DNA from 2 places in the Faecousia sp. genome. Region 2 is predicted to be linked to the other one. Evidence: riboswitches for the same ligand, from Rfam matches in the RefSeq annotation. Region 2 holds a riboswitch; the other holds the start of a gene.
What was found. A riboswitch is a leader RNA that binds a small molecule or an ion and turns the genes downstream of it on or off. The one in region 2 is predicted to bind cobalamin.
Positions count from the first base shown of each region.

Region 1: another riboswitch for cobalamin. It lies ahead of ACMKFF_RS05990 (hypothetical protein); the one in region 2 lies ahead of ACMKFF_RS07855 (S-layer homology domain-containing protein).

Region 1 is NZ_DBFZUT010000056.1:35,885-47,256, forward strand. It holds gene ACMKFF_RS05985 (S-layer homology domain-containing protein) at 1-1,624, opposite strand, end outside; cobalamin riboswitch at 1,944-2,180, opposite strand; cobalamin riboswitch at 2,353-2,556, shown strand; gene ACMKFF_RS05990 (hypothetical protein) at 2,645-4,582, shown strand; gene ACMKFF_RS05995 (AAA family ATPase) at 5,435-6,391, shown strand; gene ACMKFF_RS06000 (DUF58 domain-containing protein) at 6,403-7,464, shown strand; gene ACMKFF_RS06005 (transglutaminase-like domain-containing protein) at 7,467-9,587, shown strand; gene ACMKFF_RS06010 (S-layer homology domain-containing protein) at 9,608-11,372, shown strand, end outside.
Region 2 is NZ_DBFZUT010000073.1:14,087-25,458, forward strand. It holds gene ACMKFF_RS07845 (sugar phosphate isomerase/epimerase family protein) at 1-430, opposite strand, end outside; gene ACMKFF_RS07850 (hypothetical protein) at 387-719, opposite strand; gene ACMKFF_RS07855 (S-layer homology domain-containing protein) at 769-7,956, opposite strand; cobalamin riboswitch at 8,052-8,276, opposite strand; gene ACMKFF_RS07860 (aldose epimerase family protein) at 8,424-9,344, shown strand; gene thyA (thymidylate synthase) at 9,341-10,171, shown strand; gene ACMKFF_RS07870 (dihydrofolate reductase) at 10,180-10,683, shown strand; gene trxA (thioredoxin) at 10,736-11,056, shown strand; gene ACMKFF_RS07880 (NAD(P)/FAD-dependent oxidoreductase) at 11,053-11,372, shown strand, end outside.

The sequences.
Region 1 (11,372 bases), on a different contig from region 2:
AGCTGCCGGTAAACGGCTGGCTCTGGGTGCCGATCGGGGTCCAGGCCTCGGTCAGCTCGAGGTTGGCCGTCAGCTTGCCGCTGATGGCGGTGTCGCCGCCGTTGACCTTCGCTGCGAACCACTGCAGCTGCTTCTCGCTGGCAATGCAGTAGACGCCACTCTCGTCCTGCGTGGGGATCGCGGGATCCTGCGCGCCGCAGCGGGTGCACAGGCCGTCGCTGCCGTATTCATGGCCGAGGGCCGGAAGCTCTTCCGTGCGGGTCTCACCGTGCACGCTGCAGGAGAACGTCTTGACACCGGCCGTCGTGCAGGTGGGCTCTGTCGTGACGACGCCTTCGTCCCACTGGCAGGGCTGAGGTGCCTCGCTCGTGAGAACGACCTTCGCCGTTGCGGGGGCGTAGCAGGCGTTCTTCGTGCCGTAGTTCGGGTCATAGCCCAGCAGGTAATAGGTACCGGCCTTCAGCGAGGCCGTGTCGAGCGTGTAGCTGCTGCCTTCGCTCGTAAGCTCCTGCTGCTGTTCCCAGTTTTCATTGTAGAGCTTCACATTGAGACCGGTGATCGGCTCAAAGGACTCCGTGCCGCCGTCGGACACGGACTTGGTGTCATACTTCTGCGTTTCGAATGTGATCTTTTCACCGACCTTGGCGGTGTAGTCGTCCTTGTCAAAGCGGGCGAATGCGCCGTAGGTCCAGAAGCTCCAGTTGGAGAACATGGCCAGATCGATCGTGTCGTTGTCGGACAGCAGAATGTAGTTTGCCGTGGAGCCCCAGCCCGCAGACATCAGGGGATAGACGTGGTTGCGGTAGTACATGAGGTTCTCGTCATGGCCCCAGAAGTTCTGCATGTACATGGACGTGGCGCTGCCGGAGATGAGCAGCGCATTGCGCGTATCCTCATAGGAGCCGCCGAGCATGTCATTCACGCCTTCGCCGCTGCCGGTGAATTCCAGCAGGCCGGATGTGCCCTTGCCGCAGTCCTTCTCGGCCACGCCGAGGTAGTAGCGCTCGAGCATATAGATGTAGAGGTGCAGGAGCGTCGGGCGCTGCACGATCTCGTTGTCCGTATAGCTTCCGGAGCCGTTCTCCGTGTGGTAACGGTTAAAATCGTCCAGACCGTACAGGGACAGGGGGAAGTACGGGACCTTGACCTCCAGATGCGACAGGATGGTGCCGCCGTCGTCCTTGCCGATGATCGGTGCGCCGTCGCTCGAGATGGTCACATAGACGGTGACGGAGGCCTGGTCGGTCTCGTCATAGCCGTACTGGTTCTTGTCGCCGTCCTCCACGGCCTCGACCGTGATGGGAACGACAGTCTCAGCACTGCCGCCGTCCGTGCAGGTAGCGGTAATGCCGATGCGGAATTCCCCTGCCTCGGCAGAGGTGAACTGCAGCGTATTGTCCTTGATATAGACCTTATCGCCGTAATCCGCCTTCAGCGCGAAGCTGAGAGCGTGCCCGTTCGGGTCGGTGAACACCGTTCCGAGCGGGAGCTGGTACAGCGCACCGACCTTGACGGGATCGGGCGCCGGGGTACTTACCGTGATGTCGCAGTCCGCCGCGAAGACCGCAGGGATCATCGACAGAAGCATGGCAAGCACCAGCAGGATGCTCAGGATTCTTTTCATGCTGTTTTCCTTTCTTTTGGGGAAGCCATTGAGGATACGATTAGTGGCTTCCCGATTTTATTTATCCTTAGACCGTGTTCGGTCCAAAAGATCAGCGCAAAGCCCAACGGGCGGGCCGCAAAAAAACAGCCTGACAGGAAACTACATGGGAGACATGGAGTTTTTGGCAAGCTGCTGCATCGTGGGGCGGGTCGGCGGCACCCGACCCGCCCACAGGAGGAGAACACCCGGTCATGCGCAGCGGGAACGCATCCGCTGCCCCGAATCGGGCACAAAAAACGGCTGAGAGGATAGATAGACTATCCCCTCAACCGATTCGGGCAAAGTAATGCATCACAGTAGGTCTTCTGGGTCGCGCATCCGGGAGCAAAGCCCCCACGGCCGCTGCCCTGCCTTCTCAGGATCCCCCAATGACCGGCTTTCGCCGACGGGCAGCGGACTCAACGCTCACAGCGACGGTTATCCCAGAGGCGCAGCGCGCCTCCCTCGGGGTATTATCCCCGTTCCCTTGTTTACCCGTATGCCTGACGGGGTCGCCCCGCGCCGTTGCGTACATACGGTCTCTGCAAGCAGAATATTCAGTTCATGCCGCACAGGCTTTGTGCGGACTACTTTGATTATAGACCATGCGGGCGCGCCTGTCAAGCACCGAAATCCGTATTTTTTTAGCGAATGCGGCAACACACACCGGAACGGACTTGACAAAAAAATCGGCCCTTGTTATACTGAGAGCAATGGAAGCTTCAAGTGCTTCCGCTGCCGTCCGGGCAGCGGGAGAGGATAGGGAACCGGGTGAGAATCCCGGACGGTACCGCCGCTGTATGCGCGGAGGCCGCGTGCAGGGCGAAAGCCGGTCATTGGGGAACCCTGAGAAGGCGCGCGCGGCCGTCGAGGCGTGAGTCAGAAGACCTGCTTGGGGAGGCTCTGCCCGCATGGTGCGGGAAACGGGGCATATTGTTGTGCGCAAATGCGGACGCTGCAACGATTGTTGCAGTGTCCTTTTTTTCTGGGGGTCGTGCCATGAGACGGAAAACAATCTGGGGCCGGGTCTGCACGGCCGTGCTGATCCTTTCGCTTCTGGCCGGTGCGGTGGCTGTCGTGTTCACGGGCGGACAGGTGCGCCCGCCCGATCCGCTGCCGGAGCAGGCGCAGGTCCTGCAGCCGGACCGACAGGAGCGCGGCGGCAGCGGCGGCACATCGGACGACGTGCCCCTCACGCAGTCCCCGGAGCCGACGGAGCCGTCCGAAGAGCCGGACGAGACGGAAACGGCCGAGCTATCTACGGAGCCGGACGAGCCGACGGATGCGACGTCCGCCACGCAGACGACACAGACGCCCGAGCCGAGCGAGGAGCCGACGCGCAGCACCGGCGGCGGAACGGAGCCGACGGAGGAGCCGGGTCCTGCCCCCACGGAGGCCCCCGGCCCCGAGGAGCCGCATATCGTGACGGACCTTGTCAGCCGCGTCTGGCGCTCCGGTGAGCTGGACGGCGATACGCTGCGGTTTTATGCCTATGCTGCGGGCAGCGGAGACCTGAGCCTGCGGGTATATTATAAGGAGTCCGGCTCCACCGCAAACAACGGCACGCGCCTTCTGCCGGCGGACGACCGGAACTTCTCCGTCCGCCTTACCTTAAATCAGTCCTATACCTTCTCCCTATATTTATATCGCGACGGCCGCCGCGTCGGCGATGCCGCGGTATACCATATTTCCTACCGCGCAAGGCTCGCAGACGACGATCAGCCCGAGATCGGCGATGCGCCGCCCATCATCACGACGAGCCGCGACGGCCGGACCGATCCCGTCTCCGTGCAGACGATGACGTTCGTCGTCTGGGCGAGGACGGGCACGGACGGTTCACCGATCTACACGAGCCATCTGCAGGTTTCGATGGACGGCGAGCTGCTGACGAACCCGACCGGCAGCGCCGCGTCCGGCTATGAATATGTGCTGCGCTTCTCCGCGCCGCTCGTCGGCGATGAGCGGGAATATACGCTGCGCATCCTTGCGTGGGACGATGCCGGAAATTCCGCCATGCGCACCGTGAAGATCGTCTATCAGACGGTCTCGGAGGGCGACGACATCGGTGAGGCGACCATCCGCATCGACGCCACGACCGTCGGCCTCGGAATCGTCGACGAGGAGACCGTCCGCATCAAACAGGGCGACACGGCCGCGCAGACCGTGCTGCAGATGCTGGAGGACTGCGGCTATGAGGCAGGCTATGACGGCCTTGCGGAAAAGAACGGCGGTTTTTATCTCATGCGCCTGACGCGCGGCGACCTGCTGTTTCGCGCGCAGGTGCCGGAGCGCCTCTGGACACTCATCCAGCGCGACGGCATCTCACTGACGGGCGCGCCCGGCCGCGACAGCCTCGGCCAGCACGACTACACCTGGGGCGCGGGCTGGATGTATGATGTCAACGGCTATTACCCCGGCAAGGGCCTGTCGGAATGGATGCTCGGCGACGGCGACGTGCTGACGCTGCGCTTTACGCTGGCCTGGGGCAAGGATATCGACGGCTTCGGCGCGACGGGCGGCGGCTACGGCGTGCTGTCCAGCTACTGCTATGTCTGGCGCGACGGGCAGGAGATCCCGCTTGGCCACGACTGGCAGGAGACGGCCCGTGTCGAGCCGACGGAGACGGAGGACGGCTATGCGGACTATGTCTGCACGAAGTGCGCCGAGACGCGCCGCGACGTCCTGCCGAAGACCGGAACGGTCGACCCAACGGATCCCACGGATCCCACGGATCCCACGGAGCCCACGGAGCCCACGGAGCCGCCAACGGCCCCCACGGACCCGGCGGAGAACGGAAACGAGAGGAGCATGTTCCTTGAAGCAAATGCGAAATATTCTGATCCTGCTGCTGTGCGCTGCACTGCTGGCGGGCTGCGGCGCAAGATCGGCGCCTGCAAAGGCACTCGCGGGCTGCCGGGCGCTGCTCGGCGTGCGTGAGGGCTTCCTGGAGGGCCGCGCAGCGGAGCTGGCGGGCAGCTCCATCGGAGATTGGCTCGCCATGGCGCTGCTGGCCTGCGGTGCGAACGAGAGCTATGACGCCTATCTTGCCGCGCTTGAGCGGCATGTCACGGAGCGCTATGCCGAGCAGGGCACGCTCGATGCGCTCATGGCGACGGAGTATTCCCGTACGATCCTGACCGTCGCCATGCTCGGCGGCGACCCGGCCGCCTTCGGTACGCGGCCGGACGGCACGACCGTGGACCTGCTGGACGACGGCGTGTGGAATTTTGCGGGCGAGCTCGGCGCGCAGGGCCTCAACGGCCTGATCTTTGCCCTGCTGGCGGTCGATGCCGGGACCTATCCGGAGCCGGAGCGGGCGAAAAACACGCGCGCCGGGATCGTGGAGGCCATCCGCGCGGCGCAGGAGCCGGACGGCGGCTTCGGCCTCGTTTCCGGCGCCTCGGAGGCCGATATGACGGCCATGGCCCTGCAGGCCCTTGCGCCCTACGGCCGGGACGAGACCGTGGAGCGGGCGCTTGCCTGGCTGAAGGATCAAATGCAGCCGGACGGCACCTTCCTGGCCTACGGCGAGCCGAGCGCCGAGAGCTGCGCGCAGGTCCTCCTTGCGCTGGCTGCGCTCGGCATCGATCCGGAGCAGGAATTCGGCAGCGTGAACCCCGAAACAGGCCTTGCAGAATTCCGGAAGGCGGACGGGAGCTATGCGCATCTGCTGACGGACACGGAAGGAAATCTCATGGCGACGGAGCAGGCCATGCTGGCCCTCTGCGCGCTGGAGCGGCTGCCGGACGGCGGCTGCGTATACGAATCGAAATATCGGGAGGCGGCATGATGGAACAGAAACAATATGAGCTTGCGGCGCAGGTGCTCCGCGAGGTGCAGAAGGTCATCCTCGGCAAGCGGGAGATCGTGGAAAAGGTCCTGATGGCCGTGCTGGCGCAGGGCCATGTGCTGCTGGACGATGTGCCCGGCGTTGGCAAAACGACGCTGGCCATGGCCTTCGCACGCGCGCTCGGGCTGGAGACCCGCCGCGTGCAGTTCACGCCGGACACGATGCCGTCGGACATTCTGGGCTTCTCCGTCTATGACAAGCAGGCGGGAGCCTTTTCCTACCAGCCGGGCGCGGTCATGACGAACCTGCTGCTGGCGGACGAGATCAACCGTACCTCCACCAAGACGCAGGCGGCCCTGCTGGAGGCTATGGAGGAGCGCCGCGTGACCGTCGACGGGAAGACGCATCCGCTGCCGCAGCCGTTTTTCGTGCTGGCGACGCAGAATCCCGTCGGCTCGGCCGGAACGCAGCTCCTGCCCCCGGCGCAGCTCGACCGCTTCCTGCTGTGCCTGAGCATGGGCTACCCCGACCGGGAAAGTCAGGTGGAGCTGATGAAGGAGCGCCACCACGCCGACCCGCTTGCGCAGGTGCGCCCCGTGACGGATGCCGCCGCGCTCGGCGGCCTGATGGATGCCGCCGCCATGACGTTCGTGGCGGACCCGGTCTATGATTATACAGCCCGCCTGCTTGAGGCCACGCGCTGCCATGAGAGCCTGCAGCTCGGCCTGAGCCCGCGCGCCGGTCTGGCCCTGTGCCGCGCGGCCAAGGCGCGCGCGTTCCTGCATGCGCGGGACTATGTCCTGCCGGAGGACGTCGCGAAGGCTGCGCCCGATGTCTGTGCCCACCGCCTTGTGCTCGCGCCGCGCGCCCGCCTGCATGACGAGACGGCGCGGTCGGTGCTTGCCGAAATTCTCGAGCGCGTCCCGCAGCCCGCGGTGCGCGAATTCAAAAGCTGATGCGGAAGCGAATGCTGCGCGCCTGGCTGCTGTGGCTGCTGGCGGCGGCCTGCTGTGTGCTGGCCTTTGCTTTTACCCATGCCGGGGCAGCGCTGGCCGCGCTCTGCGTGCCGGTGCTGGCGGCGCTGGCGGGATTCGTCGTGCTGCGGTGCAGCAGGCTGCCCGCGCTTTCGCTCCGGCTCCCGGCAGGCGGCCGGAAGGACGGCATGATCTCGGGCGAGATCGCGGCCTCCCGCCGCGCGCCAGGCCGCGTCCTGTGTCGCATCGAGGTGCGCAATGACCTGACGGGCGAAACAACGGAATTTTTCGCGGAGGAGCGCTTCTCGTTCCGCGCCGAACACTGCGGCCGCCTGACGGTCCGCATCCGCAGGGCCTGGCTCCTCGGCCTGCCGGGCCTGTTTGCCCGGAAGATCCGGACGGACGCGGCGGCGCATGTCACGGTCCTGCCGGATACGTTCCCGGCCTCCGTCCATGTGACGATGCCGGAGGTGCAGAGCCCGGACAGCGACACCAGCAGCCCGGACCGCCGCGGAAGCGACCTGACGGAGCCGTTCCGCCTGCGCGAGTATGCGCCGGGCGACAGTCTTCGCCAGATCCACTGGAAGCTCTCGTCCAAGCTCGATCGCCTCGTGATCCGCGAGCCGGGCATGCCCGCTGCGCGCACGCTGCTCGTCTTCTGGGACCGCAGCGGCGATGCCGCCGCGCGCGATGCGCAGGCGGAGGCCGTGTTCTCCGTCTGCCAGAGCCTGAGCGAGCAGGGGTATGCCTATCAGCTCGGCTGGCCCGAGGGCGGCACGGCCCGCTTTGCGGAGGCAGGCTCCACGGAGGAGCTGCTGCGCGATCTGCCGCTGCTGCTGCGCGGCGGCGCGGAGCCTCTGCAGGAGACCGGGGCGCTGCGCGGCTTCGGCAAAATTCTCTACTTTACGGCCTCGCCGGACCCGGTCTGGCGCAGCCTGACGGCGGGTGCGGAGCCGGTCCTGCTGCTGTGCGGCGTGCCGGAGCAGCCGGATGTCCGCTGCATCTGCTATACCAAAGAGGACTATGCTGCCGCGCTGCAGCAGCTGGAGCTTTGAGCATGAAACGAACGAACGGTTTTCAACTGGAACGTGCCCCTGCCGGGGGGCAGACTCTGCCGCCGTGGGCGGCCGCGCTGTGCGGCGGCCTGTGCGCTGCGGGGGCGCTGACGCTGCTGGCGGGGTCCTTCCCCGTGCTGCCCGCGTGGGCGGCCCTGCTGCTTGGCCTGCTGCTGGGGGCCGGGCTTGCGCTCCTGCCGCAGCGGGCGTGGCTGACGCCTGCGCTCTGCGGCGCGGCGGCGCTGTTCTGCCTGTGCGCCCATGCGCCCGTCACGGCGGGCCTGCGGCAGCTGGCGGACTGCGTGCGCCGCTGGCTGACGGCGCGGACCGGGTACATCTATTTGACATCTTCTGGCGGAATGCGGCAGGGCCTCTGGGCCTTCCTGCCGCTCGGCTTTCTTTCGGCGCTGGCCTCCGGCCGCTGCGCCCGGCGCGGGAGCGTATGGTTTGCGGCCGTTTCGCTGCCTCTTGCGGCGGTCGGCTGCGCCATTGGGCTGTTCCCGTCGTGCTGGGGCCTGCTGCTTCTGGCGGGCGGCATGACGGCCCTGCTGCTGTTCCGCACGGACCGGGGACGGACGGCGGCCCTGCTGCTTGCGGGCTGCCTGCTGCTCAGCGCGCCGCTCGGACTTCTCTCCCTGCCCGAGAGCGGGGCAGCGGCAGCGCTGGCCAGCGGGCTGCATGCGCTGCGCTATGATGCGGCGGCCAACTCCATGCCGGAGGGCGATCTGCACGATCTTTCCGCGTGGGAAAAGAACGGGACGCCCGCGCTGCGCGTGACGATGGAGCAGCCGCAGCGGCTTTACCTGCGCGGCTTTGTCGGCGAGGTCTATACGGGCCGGAGCTGGCAGCCGCTCGATCCGCAGACGCTGGCGGACGAGGCCGGACGCTTCTACTGGCTGCATGAAAAGGGCTATTATGCCCAGAGCGCCGTCGGGACTGCGGCGGTGCTCGCCGGGCAGACGCAGGTGCAGACCGTCACGGTCACAAACCTGTCTGCCTGCGGCGCGCAGGCCTATCTGCCGACGGGCCTTGCGGACAACGCCCTGCTGGAGCCGGACCGTATCGGCGACCGCGCGGCGAAAGCGCCGGGGGAAACGTATTCCTGTTCCTGCGCCGTCGGCGGCCTGCGCGACTGGTATGCCGCGCAGCAGGCGCTGGCGGACGATCCGGACGGCGCGGCGCAGTGGCTCACGCTGGACGGGGGCTACCGGGCATTTGCCGAGGCACAGTTCCTTGAGCTTACGCCGGAGGCGGCCGGAGCCGCGCAGGCGCTGCTGGGGAGCGAGATGCAGGGGAAGACCCTGCCGGAGATCCTGCAGGCCATCCGACAGACGCTCACGGAGCACTTCGTCTATGACGAGAGCGTCTCGACGCAGAACGGGACGCAGGACTTTTTCCAATATGTGCAGTCCGTCACCGCGCGCGGCTACAGCGTGCATTATGCGACGGCCGCCGTGCTGATGCTGCGCTATTGCGGCGTCCCGGCGCGCTATGCCGAGGGCTACTACCTCTCCGGACAGGATGCGGCCTCTGGGGAGCAGACGTTTGAACTGGATGAGACGCACGCCCATGCGTGGGCGGAATATTATTTGACCGGCGTGGGCTGGGTCCCGTTTGAGGTCACGCCGGGCTATGTAGAGGCCGAGGACCTCGGAGCAGGCGGCGAGGCGGGTGGAAAGCAGTATGAAAACACGCAGCTGCCGCCCGTTGTGGAGCAGCCGGAGCAGCAGGCCCCGCAGGAGGAGACGCAGCGCAGCTTCCGCTGGTGGCTCGCCGCGATCCCGCTTGCCGCGGCCCTCCTCGCGCTCGTCCTGTGCCAGCTCTGGCGCAGACGCCGCCTGCACCGCCGGATCGCGGCCATGGCGGCGGACGAGCCGCGCGAGGCCGTGACGCAGCTCTATGGCTACGCCGTGTTCCTGTTGGCACGAACCGGCGCGGCCCCGTCCGCAGGGCTGGAGCAGGCCCGGCAGGACAATGCCGAGGCCATGTTCAGCGGCCACGATATTCCTGCGGAAAAGGCCGCTGCCATGCAGCACTTCGTGCAGGAGACCCTGCAGGCCTGCCGCGCAGAACGGAACCTGTTCCAGCGGTTCGCGGACCGCTGGGTCCATATCTGGTATTAGGTTTGAAGGAGGCAATGCTTATGAAGTCCATTCGATTTCTTGCCCTGCTGCTGTGTGCAGCGCTGCTGCTTCCGCTCGTGCCCGTGCATGCGGCGCAGAGCGGCGGGAGCTTCTATCTGACGGCCTCCACGGCCGGGCAGACGCTCATTGAGCCGGTCGCCGTGCCCTATGCGGCCGGGCAGACCATCCGGGATGCCCTGCGCGGCAGCGGTTATGCCTTCGGCGGCATCGATACCGCGTTCATCACGGACATCGAGGGCGTCGCGGGAAACTTTACGGTCTATTATGACGGCGGCGCGTATTCGCTCGATGCGATTGCCAGCCCGGAGACCGTGACGGCCGTCGTCTTCTCCGAGCGTGAAAGAGGCTTTCCGGCCCTGCTGGACGCCGTGACGGAGCTTGCCCGCTTCCGGGAGCGCACGGACCATGTGCAGAATTACCCGGCGGCGCAGCAGGCCTATGCGGCGGCGCTGTCCGCCCTGCGGACGGCGGACGAGGCGGGCCTGACGACGCTTCTTGCCGCACTGCGCAGCGCCGTGGCGGAATACGAGGCCATTCTGAACGGCACAAAGTACCCCGTGACCTTTACGGACACGGCCGGGACGGCCGCGCAGCTCACGCTGACGGACAGCTATGGCAATGTGACGCAGGTACAGGGCCTGCGCGCCGAGGTCGTGGCAGGGGAGTACACGTTCAGCCTGTCTGACGGCGGCGCGAACCGCGTCGACGGCACGCTGACCGTGGCAGGCGCGGTGGAAAAGCAGGTCGCGCTGCCGACGGGCGACTGGTTCGGCACGATCCGCCTCCACAATGCGTCCGGCGCATCCGCGGGTGCCTATCCCGGCACGCAGGATGAGAAGACCCATACGGCACAGTTCCGCGTGGAGGACTTCCGCACGCTGGCCTATCTCTATGCCGAGCGCGGGGTGGATGCCCCTGCGGACGCGGCGCTCTACAGTTGCTACATCGGCCAGAACGGCAAGGACTACGGCGACGGCAGCCAGCCCTCGAACCGCAAGAGCTGGTCGAGCTATCAGACGGCGCTCGTGTCGCTGCTCACGGCCGGGATGACGGACTGCGAGGTCCGGCTCGAGGCCCGCAGCGCTTCCGGCGCGGACATGCGCATCCAGTCCTATACGCTCCGCCTGCACCGTGTGCCGACGCTCGCGTCGCTTGCCGTCTATGGCGAAGGTACGCGCCTGCCGCTGGACTTTGACCCGGCCGGGACGGACTATGCGGTGACGACGGTCTCCGACCGCCTGGTGATCGAGGCGGCCTCGTTCGACACGGAGGGCTATTCCGTCACGGTGAACGGCGGCACGTCCACAGAGGTCCCCGTCGGGACGATCACGGTGCAGGTAGCCCACACGAACGGAGAGCGCACCGCCTATACCATTGCGGCGACGAAGGTCGACTCCGTCGAGGTGCGGATCACGGTGCCCGCGGGAACGGACACTGCCGTCTTCAATGCGGCGGACAGCGAGATCGCGCCCGTCGGCAGCGGGACCTACCGCCTCATCCCCGGCGAGCGCTATACCTGGATCACGACAAAGCAGGAATTCTATCATGCGGCGGGCAGCTTTGAGGCCGCTGCCGGTCTCACGGTGCAGGCGTCGGAGCCGGACACGACGGACCGTCTCAGCGCGCTTGCCTCCTACAGCGCGCGCAATCCGAAGAACGGTGTGAGCTATGAGAGCGACGTGCCGTTTTCGGCGGCGCAGCACCGCTATACGCTGACGGTGCCGGATGCGAACTCCACGTTCTATCTGCAGGCGACCCCGACGG
Region 2 (11,372 bases):
GCTCCATCACGTTTTCCAGCGCTAGGCAGAGACCGTCCGGGGCGTCCCGCAGAAATTCCCGCCAGAATTCGACGGACCGGGCCGTGAACCACTCCGGGAAATAGACGAGCGGGATATAGCCGCTGTGCACCACGATGCGCCGGATGCCGAGCGCCAGCGCCGCCTGCACGGTCTGCCGGAAGCGCAGCATGACAACCTCGCGCACGCGCGGGTCGATGGCGCAGGGCGACAGCTCCGCAAACGGCGCATGCAGCCAGAGAGAGCCGATCCCACTGCAGCGCGCCCGCGCAGCCTCCATGGCCGCAGGTTCTTCCAATTTCCGCGCCTCGCAGAAATCCGTCAGCTCCAGCCCAAGGCCCCATTTCCGGGCCAGCGAAGCCGCATTTTCATCCATCCCGGAGAGGAATAACTTTCCCCGTAAACTCTGCATGCCTTCCCCTCACTTTCAAAGCCGCACTGCACAATTCAGCAATCGCATATCGTGCGGTGTTGCTCAAGGAAGCTCTGATTAAATCAGCAAGAGTGGATGGCGAGAGATTTTCTGTCAAGTCAAGGTTTGAAAAATGCAGGAATACTTTGTGTATTTCAAGTTTTTCAAACCGATGGATTGGCGGAAAATATCCGCCATCCACCGCAGATGATTTATTCAGAGTTTCCTCAAATATGATATCACAAAAAGCGGCGGATGCCAACATCAATCTCGATGCGGCATCCGCCATTTTCGCAGCATCCCCGCACCGCCGCAGAGCGGTACGGGAGCGCCAAGCCTTACTTGCGGAGAGCGGCGAAACGCATCAGCAGCGTTGCAACCTCTGCGCGGGTCGCCGTGCCCTGCGGCTCGAGGCGGCCGTTGTCCATACCACGCAGCAGGCCGACGGCGACTGCCCAGCGCACCGCTGCGAGCGCATAGGAGCTGACCTGCATCCCATCGGAGAACTGCGACAGATCATCGCGTGCGCCGGTGACAGCGCCGATCTTTTCCGCATAACGGACGATCATCGTGACCATCTGCTCGCGGGTCACCGGGGACTCGGGGTCGAACGCCGTGGTGGACACGCCGTTGATCACGCCGGCCGCATAGGCCCAGCGGACTGCATCGGCATACCAGGCATCGGCAGCGACATCCGCAAACGGGAGCGCCGCGGAGCTTGCCGGGCTGCCTGCCACGCGCCAGAGCACCATGGCGAACATCGCGCGGCTCATCTGGCCGTTCGGGCGGAACGTGCCGTCCTCAAAGCCGATGAACAGGTGGTTCGTGATGGCATAGTCCGTGCTGAGGTGATACCACTGCGCGGGATCAAGATCCGGGAAGGCGCGGCTCGGGCAGTTCGCACCGCCGTCACACACCGGGGCCTTGCCCGTCACCGTGACGACACACTGGCTGTAGGTGTGGTTGCTGTCGCCCGTCGTGAGGACGTAGACGCCTGCGGTGTCAAAGTGCCAGGCAAACGTGCCGTCCGCGGCCGTCCTGCCGAGCAGCTCGCCGCCGCAGAAGATCTGCACGCCCTCTGCCGGAGCAACACCGGTTCCCATCTGGTACACCGTTGCCGTGAACGTCTCGCTCGCCGCTGCGGTGAGCGCGGTCTCGTGGAACCAGACGTTGTACTTATAGCCGTAGTAGCTGTCGGAGTCGGCCGTCGACTCATTGGCAAACACGCCGTAGATGCCGCCGGCCGTGACGGGGACCGTCAGCGGGGAGGACGTATCATACGCGCCGTTCACGAAGTAATACTGGCCCCAGTATGCCACTGCCGCATTGGCCGCGTTGAAGTCTTCCGGGCCAGTCAGGCTGCCGATGTAGCCATATTCGCTGACCGTGAGGACATAGTCCTCGCCGAAGCCCTGCTGCAGCGCCTCTGCGACCGTGCTGGAGGAAGGGACCTCCAGCGTGCGGTCGATCGCGCCGATGCCGTTCACGCCCGTCAGGCGGACCGTGACCGTCGCCTTGAAGGGCTTCTCCGTCACATGGACGCGGCACTGGCTGTAGGTGTGCAGCTCGTCGCCGGTCGTGAGCACATAGTCGCCCGCATGCTCAAAGCGGCAGATAACCTTGCCGTTCTCATCGCTGACGCCCATCACATTGCCGTCCGCGTAGACCTTCACGCCTGCCTGCGGCACGGCGGTATTGCCCTGCATCTGGTAGACCGTGACGTCAAAGGCCGTCTCGGCCTCGGCGGTAACGCTGCGCTCGTGGATCCAGACGTTGTACTTGTAGCCATAGTTCTCGCCGGTCGTGTTCTTCTCGTTGGCGAAGATACCGTAGACCGCGCCGTCCGTGACAGGGACCGTCAGCGGAGAGGACGTGTCATACGCGCCGTCGATGTAGTAATACTGACCCCAGAACTCAACGCCCGCATTGGCGGCGTTGAAATCGTCCGGGCCGGTCAGGCTGCCGATGTAGCCATAGCCGCTGACCGTGAGCGTGTAGTCCTCGCCAAGGCCCTCCTGCAGAGCCTCCGCCACGGTCTTGTCCGACGTCGTGTCAAACGTGCGGTCCACTGCGCCGACACCGTTCACGCCGGTCAGCACGACCGTGACCGTCGTCCTGACGGGAGGCTGGTCGCCGCCCGGGTTCGGACCGTCCGTGCCGAGGACCGTCATGGTGGCGGAGACCTTCTGACCGGTCAGCTTGGAGAAGTAGTCGTCATACCATGCGCCGGACGTAATCTTCTTGGCATACTTGGCAAAGACGGCATGCTCCAGCACGCTCTCAACGGTGACGGACGTGTTGTACTTCGGCTGCGTCAGCACCAGATTCTCATGGGCAATGACGGCCGGATTGCTGGACTTGAACTTGTTATACTGCTCCTGACCGCCGACGGAGGAATAATCCGCCTGATCTCCGGCCACGATGCCAGCACCATGCGCGTCGCGGTAGTCATACAGCCACGTCAGGCCGCCGTTCTCGCCCGCAACGGCCTCGCGGAAGGCGTGCAGGCTCTTCGTCACGGCGTACCGCGACTCGTTCGCTCCGTCGTTCAGACCATCCCAGTAGTGGGCCTTGACCTGCTCCATGAGGTTCAGCGCATCGTCAAGCTCCGCCTTTGTCAGCGGCAGGACCTTGAGGGCGATCTGCTTCTGCACGGAGACGTCCTTTGTCTTGTGCTGCATGGTGACGGTCAACGTCACCTCCGCCGCGGCCTCGCCGGGCATCGGGCGGTAGATATTGGCGCGGTAGGCGTTGATCTCGGCCACATCCGGATCGCCCGAAGTGACGATGAACTTATAATCGTCATAGTTCTCGATGCCGGTAGCGCGTGCCGTGAGGAGCTGGATGTCGCCGTTCACGGCCTCGGGGTCGATGACCTCGCCGGTCACAACATAGGTCAGCTTTGTGACGAGATAGTTCTCGTCAAGCTCCTTCTGCATCTGCTGACGCAGCGGCTCGAGATCCTCGGCCGGGAGCGTCAGACGGAAGCCCTCGGCCTGCAGCGAGCTCTCGTTGAGCTGGAACGTCAGGGTCGGATAGAGATGGACCTTCGTGTCAACGCTCGGGCGTGTGACGCGGCCCGTCAGGACTTCGCCCGCCGTGCTGCCCTCGATGGAGATCAGCTTGGAATCGGATGTCCAGGCGAACGTGACGAACGGATAAGCGCCGGTACGCTGCGGGAGCTGCAGGTCGGAGATAATCTCCGCTTCGCTTGTATTCTGATTGCGGATGGTATCGAACGTAACGGAGGCCGCCGCCTTTTCGAGGTAATCCCGGACGGTGTCCAGATCCCAGTTCAGGATGACCATCGCCGTGATATCCGCGCTGCTCTCGCCGCGCGTAAGCGTCAGCTCCACGCCGGAGACGCGGGCAAAGTGCGCCGCAAGGCCCAGCGTTGCGGGGTCCGCGTTGAAATAGGTGATCTTGCCGTCGGCCGCGATGCCGGTCGTCTGCGCCACATCCATCGGATAATCGAGCGCGCCGGGGTCCTTCACGGTGACGGTGATGCCGTCAAGGTTATTTCTGCTCAGATAGTTTTCCACATAGGTGCAGAGGTTCGTATCCGTACCGGGGACCGGGTTCAGCGTGGACTTGCTGTCCAGCAGGGACTTGGCCGCCGTGACGAGCTCGTCGTTCTGCGCCTTCAGGGACTTCACCGTGATGAGGAAGGTCTTCGTCCCGGTCTCGCCGCCATAGGCCAGCGTCGCCGTCAGCTTCACATAGACCGTTCCCGTGGACGGGAGCGTCACAACGCCCTCCGGCGTGATGACCGCGCCGTTCGAGCTGGCCCAGGTGATCGTGCCGTCAAAGCCCTCGACCGTCGAAGCGAGCGCCAGCGTGCAGTTCTCGATGACGAGCGTCGGCTCGACCGTGAGCTTTTCCGCCGCGCGCGCAATGGCCTCGGCCGCCGCCGTGTTGACCACATGCGTGCCGCCCTGCCATGCCAGCAGCGGATAGCCGCCGTTGCGACCGTCATCCTGGTGGAAGGCTTCATTGCCGAGCGCGAGAACGAAGGCAGTCTCCTTCATCTCCACGGCGGTCTTGGCCGTCGCTTCGACATTGACGCCGTCCTTCGTGTTGCCGGTCGCAGCAGAGGCGGAGCCTTCGAGATAATAGCTGTTCCGAATTTCGGCCGCATATTCGCCGACGAGCGCGCCGCAGGAAGCGCCCTTGACGCTGCCGGTGTTATAGCAGTTCGTGACCGTGGGATCCGTGCCGCCGGTGTGCTTGCCCGCGATGCCGCCGACGCAGGTCGCGCCGGTAACGGAGCCGGTGTTGTAGCAGTTCAGGATCTGCACGCTGCCGTTTTCGGTGTAGCCGACGATGCCGCCGACATAGCCGCGGTTGTTGCTGCCGCCGTTGATCGCGCCGGTGTTATAGCAGCCCGTGATGGGCGCATAGCTCGCGCCGACGATGCCGCCGACCTTCGCGTCGGAATAGGCGCTGCTCAGCGTGCAGGTCACGCTGCCCTCGTTGCCGCAGTTCACGATCGCACCGCTGGCATAGACGCGCGCGGCGATGCCGCCCGTCACGCCGCCGTAGGAGGCCGCATTCGTGATGTTCACGCGGCTGACGCAGCCCTCGATACGGCCGTAGCTCTGGTTGGCGAAGGCGCCGATCGCGCCGTCGCCCTCGATCATACCGACAAGCGTGACATTCTTGATCACGCCGTCCGCGCCGAGATAGCCGCACAGGCCCATCGCAGATTCGTAGGTATCGTCATTATCGCAGCTGTAATAGCCGCTGATCGTCTTGCCGTTGCCGTCAAAGATGCCGCTGTACTGCAAGTTGTACTTGCCAAAGCCGCCCCAGCGGTTGGCCTTCGGTGCCTCTGCACTGTTGAGCACGAGGTTCACCATGATACGGGCGTTGATCGTCGTCTCACCGCCGTTGACCTTCGCGGCAAACCACGCCAGCTCCTCAGGCGTCTTGATGAGGTACCACGTCACGCCGTTTTCGGTCTTCGTCTCCGGCGCGGTATCGGAGGCCTTGCCCGTCCAGACATTGCTGCCCTCCTCGAGTCTGACCGTAACAGTCAGATCCTTGCCCGCGACCGTGAAGGAACCGGCCACATTCAGATAGCCGTCCAGCATAACGGCATAGGAATAGGTGCCGTCCGGCAGGCTGTAGACGCCGTTCACCGCCGTCTGCTCGCCGCCCTCGGCATGCGTCACGGTAATGTCCGCGCCGCTCAGCGCGCTGCCGTCGTCCGCCTTCACGGTGGCAATGCGCACACTATGGCGCGCCGCCTGCTGCAGCGTGACATGCAGGCTGTCGTTTTCGCCCGTGACCGTCAGGCTGCCCGACGCGGTCTCGTAGCCGAACAGGCTCGCCTCATAGGTGTAGCTTCCCTTCGGCAGGCGCCATGCGCCGTTCACGGCGCTCCACTGCTTGCCATCGGCATCACGAAGAACGAGCTTTGCCTCGGCCGGGGTCAGCGTCACGCTGACGGGATAGGTGCGGACCGAGAGGGTGACCGTGATGGTGCGGCCTGCGCCGTCGATCGTAAAGCTTCCGGTCACATCGTCGCACTCATCGCGCGTGACAAGATAGGTATAGCTGCCGGAGACAAGGCGATAGGTGCCGTCCTCCTCCGGGGTCTGCTCCACGTTCTGCGCATCGTAGACATGGACGGAAGCGCCGGTCATGTTGACGGAGAACGCCACGATGAGCTTGGCATCCGCATCCTGCCAGGCAAGGACGGGATAGCCGCTGTTCTGATTCTTCGCGTCGTTCACGAATGCGCCGCCGAGCTTCAGCACGGTGTCGAACGACTTCAGCTGCTCTTCCGTGAGGGCAGTCGTGTCGCCGGAGCCGCTGCCGATGGCCTGCGTGCCCGTGAGGTAATAGCAGTTCGAAACGGAGCCGCCGTTGTAGCCGATGAGCGAGCCCGCATAATTATAATTGCCCGCTGCCGCCAGTGTGATCGCACCGGCATTGTAGCAGGACGTCACGGTCGTGTTCGAATCCGTCTGGCCGAGAATGCCGCCGACGCGGTTTCCGGTGGCGGAGCCGACGTTATAGCACTCGCTCAGCGTAGTATAGTAGGCAGTGCCAACGATACCGGCCGAGAAATTGTTCGTACCATTGCTGATCGTGCCGAAGTTCGCGCAGCGCAGGACGGTCGAGCGCGCAGCGGACTTGCCGTTCAGACGGCCGACGATACCGCCGACATTCCGGCTCGTACCGGTGACCGTGGCATAGTTCGCGCAGGCCTCGATCGTGGCGCTGTCCGCCTGACCGGCGATGCCGCCGACATAGCCGCGGCCGGAGATGCTGCCGCGGACCGTCAGGCGGCGTACGGCCGCGCCGGTATCCAGGCAGCCGAACAGGCCGGCATAATCCGTCGTCTGCGAGACGAGCAGATTATCGATCGTGTGATACGCGCCGTCAAAGCTGCCCGCGAAGCGGCGGGCATCGCTGCCGATCGGCGTGAAGGCCACATTGCCCATGTCCAGATTGGCTGCGAGTGTCACATGCTTTCCGGCAAAGGCATTGCCGGAGGCGACCTGCGCGGACAGATAGGCCAGCTCCTCGCCGTTCGAGATGAGATAGGGATCGGCCTGCGTACCGGTGCCGCCCGCAAAGCCGTCTGCCACCGTTCCGTCCCATTCGATGCCGGGGACCATGGTGACCTTGACCGTCGTGTCGGCCTCGCCGAGCGTGAACGTGCCGCGTGCCGTCTTATAGCCCGCAGCCTTCACCTGATAGGAATAGTCCGCCGGGAAGAGCAGGTAGGAGCCGTCCTCCTCGGCCTGCATAACATTGTCGCCGTGCTTCACGGTAACGGCCGCCGTCGTGCCTGCGGCAAGGCCCGTGATCAAGAACGCCGCCTTATGGCGTGCAAGCTCCGTCATGGTCACGGGGACTTCAACGGCCGCATCCGTCACGGTAAAGCTGCCGGTGGCCTGCGCATAGCCGAAGGCCTCGGCCGTATAGCGGTACTCGCCCGCCGGAACGCTGGCCTTGCCGTCCGTCACGGCATAGGAAGCATCCGCGCTGTCCGTCAGCGTAAAGGCCGTGCCTGCAGGCGCGCCCGTGAACGTGACGCCATAGTACGTTTTGCAGCTGAAGTCCTTCAGATAGAGCGTGTCATCGTTCTTATCGCTGCTGTAGTCCTTGGAATACCCGATGGTCACGACGTCATTCGCCGCGACCTCCATCGTGTAGGTCTGGAAGGACGTCATCGCACCAGAATACGAAGCCTTGCTGGACTGCGTCAGGTTCGTTCCGTTCTTCGTGACCGCCATGTAGTCATAGTTGGACTCGCTGGAGACCTTATAGGAGAAGCGGAACGTACCGCCGCTCCGGAAGGTCAGCTTGAGGGTGGAAGTCGTTCCCCCCACACCCTTGTTGCCGGATATCAGGCAAGTCTCGTCGTCGCTCTCCGCAAAGGGATAGGAGGCGTCGTTTTCCACGGTCGCCGGAACGTCCGCAAAAAACTCATCAAAACTTGCCGCTGCTGCGACCGGGATGCTGCACAGCACCATGCACAGCACAAGGATCGCCGCGATCATTCGTTTCATGATCCAATCTTCCTTTCTTGATACGAAAATAATAAAAACACTGCGGCAGAGGGCCTCGTTTCCCCTGCCGCAGCCGTTTTCCTGCGTCATGGCGCACCTGCGCCGCATGCTTCTGTAGGTCTTCTGACTCGTGCTCCCGGGTCTCCCCCGCAACGCGGCGCTCAGCCTTCTCAGGTCGCCCCAATGACCGGCTTTCGCCCATGGAGCTCGCGTCTTGCACATACAGCGCCGGTCGGCGTTGCAGGCTCTCACTGCATTCCCTTGTCCATCCCCGGCTGTACATATGCCCTGCCGGAGCCACAAAAGCTTTTTGTTTTTAACTTATTCAGTATAGCATATTTCCGCAGCATTGTAAAGCCGGATGAAAAACGTTCCGACCCTATAACCGCCGTTGACGGAGCGCCGAAAATACGCTATAATTTAATTGTATATTATGATCCGCCCCCGGCGGGAAGGAGTGCAGCATTATGATCCAGTTATCTGATTTCTATGGCTACAGCATGTATACCATCTCTTCCGATACGCTTTCCGTCTCCGTGATGAGCCTCGGTGCGACCGTCACAAAGCTTGCTTATCTGGGCCGCAATGTCGTGGTCAGCCTGAAGACCCCGGACGACTATCTGCAGGACACCAGCTATCTCGGCGCGATCGTCGGACGCTATGCCAACCGCATTGCGGGCGGCCGCTTTCCGCTGAACGGCGAGACGGTGCAGGTCGAGCAGAACGAGGGCCGCAATCACCTGCACGGCGGCAGCGTCGGCTTCCACAAGCGCATCTGGGCAGCTGAATGCCTTGGGGAGCAGGCCGTTCGCTTCACGCTGCACACGCCGGACGGCGACGCGGGCTATCCCGGCGCGCTGACGATGCACGTCACCTATCGCGTGGAGGGCAGCCGGCTGTTCCTCGATTTTGAGGGTGTCAGCACAAAGGACACCATCCTTGCGCCAACGACGCACATGTATTTCAACCTCGGCGGCACAGAGAGCATCCTCGGAACGACGCTGCAGATCAATGCCGGCCGCTGGATCCCCGTGGACGGCGAGCTCATTCCCACCGGCGAGCTGCGCCCGGCCGAGGGCCCGTTCGACTTCCGCACGCCGCACACCATTGCGCAGAACTTTGACCACGGCTTCGTGCTCGACGGGCAGGACGCTCTTGTGGCAGAGGACGGCGGCGTCCGCCTGTCGCTGCACACGGACTACCCTGCCCTGCAGCTCTACACCGGTGAATTCCTCTCGGGCAAGCTCCATCCGAATCAGGGCTTTGCCATTGAGCCGGAGGCCTGCCCCGACACGCCGAACCATCCGGAATTCGGCTCCTCCGTGCTGAAGGCCGGTGAGACGTTCCATCGCTCCATCACCTATACCTTCGAATCCACCGCAAAATGAGCCGCGCCGATTTGCTCTACCGCGAGACGTGTGCACGCATCCTGCGCGAGGGTGTCTGGGACACCGATCAGTCCGTTCGCCCGCGCTGGGCGGACGGTTCCCCGGCCCATACGGTCAAGTGCTTCGGTGTGGTGAACCGCTATGATCTGCAGGAGGAATTCCCGCTCATGACGCTGCGCCGCACCTATTGGCGCTCATGCGTGGAGGAGCTTCTGTGGATCTGGCAGAAGAAGTCGAACAACGTCCGCGACCTCGGCAGCCACATCTGGGACAGCTGGGCCGATGAGAACGGCTCCATCGGCAAGGCCTACGGCTATCAGCTCGGCATCAAATACCGCTTCCCGGAGGGAGAGTTCGATCAGGTCGACCGCGTGCTATACGACCTGAAGCACAACCCGGCCAGCCGCCGCATTCTGACAAACCTCTACAATTTCGCCGATCTGCACGAGATGGCTCTGTATCCCTGCGCCTATTCCATGACGTTCAATGTCAGCGGCAACCGGCTCAACGCCATTCTGAATCAGCGCTCGCAGGACATGCTCACGGCAAACAACTGGAATGTCGTGCAGTATGCCGTGCTCGTGCACATGCTGGCGCAGGTCAGCGGTCTTGTCGCAGGCGAGCTCGTGCATGTAATCGCCGATTGCCATATCTACGACCGCCACATTCCGCTTGTCGAGCAGATGCTGGAGCTGGAGCCGTATCCCGCGCCGGAATTCCAGCTCGATCCTGCGGTCACGGACTTCTATGCCTTCACGCCGGACAGCGTGCAGGTGGAGAACTACCGCTATCATCCGTTTTCGGCCAGAATTCCTGTCGCCATTTAGGAGGAGCCATGGACTGCATCGTCAACGTCACGCAAAACTGGGGCATCGGGAGGGACGGCGATCTGCTTGTCTCCATTCCCACCGACCTGCGCCGCTTCCGCGCGCTCACGACCGGGAAGACCGTGATCTATGGCCGCAAGACCCTGCTCACCTTCCCCCACGCGCGCCCGCTGCCGAACCGCGAGAACTGGATTCTCTCAGCCACGCCCGGCTTTTCCGTGCCGGGCGCAGCGGTGTTTCCGTCGCTTGCGGCCCTGCAGGAAGCCCTGCGTACCCGTCCGGCCGATTCGCTGTGCCTCATCGGCGGTGCGAGCGTCTACCGCGCGCTGCTGCCGTGGTGCAGCCGCGTGCTGCTCACGCAGACCTGCGCCGACCTGCCTGCCGACCGGTTTTTCCCCGATCTGGACCGGCTCCCGAACTGGCGCTGCACGGACACCAGCCCCCTGCAGGAGGACGGCGGCCATTGCTTCCGCTATCTGACCTACGAAAACGACGCTCCGCTTCCGTTATAAACATAGAATTGCTCCCTTCTGCGCAGACTAAGCGCCGAAGGGAGTGATTTTTATGCCGATTTTACCTTTGACGGAAGAAAATTTCGAGCAGGAGGTCCTGCAGGCCGAGGGGCCGGTGCTCGTAGACCTCTTTGCCGCGTGGTGCGGCCCGTGCCGTGCGCTTGCGCCGGTGCTGGAGATGCTGGCAGAGGCCCGGCCGGAGCTGCGCATCGGAAAGGTCGATGTGGACGCCCAGCCCGAGCTTGCGGCGCGGTTTGACGTGCTGACCGTCCCGACGCTGCTGCTGTTCCGCTCCGGCAGGCTGCTCCGGCGCACGACCGGCGCAAAAACACCGGCGGAGCTGGAAGAATTTCTGCGGAGCGGCGAAGCATGAGATGCTATGACATGGCCGTGGTCGGGGCCGGACCGGCGGGCTGCACGGCGGCTCTCTATGCCGCCCGCGCCGGGCTGGACGTGCTCGTTCTCGAGCGGCTCGGCCCCGGCGGGCAGATGGCGCAGACGCAGCACATTGAGAATTACCCCGGCTTTCCGGAAGGCGCAGACGGAGCCGCGCTGGCAGACGGCATGAAAGCGGGTGCGGAGCGCGCGGGGGCCATTTTTCTGCTGGCCGACGTCCGCAGCGCGCAGCTCACCGGCCGCGTAAAGGAGCTGCAGACAGACGGCGGGCCGGTCCTTGCCCGGACCGTTGT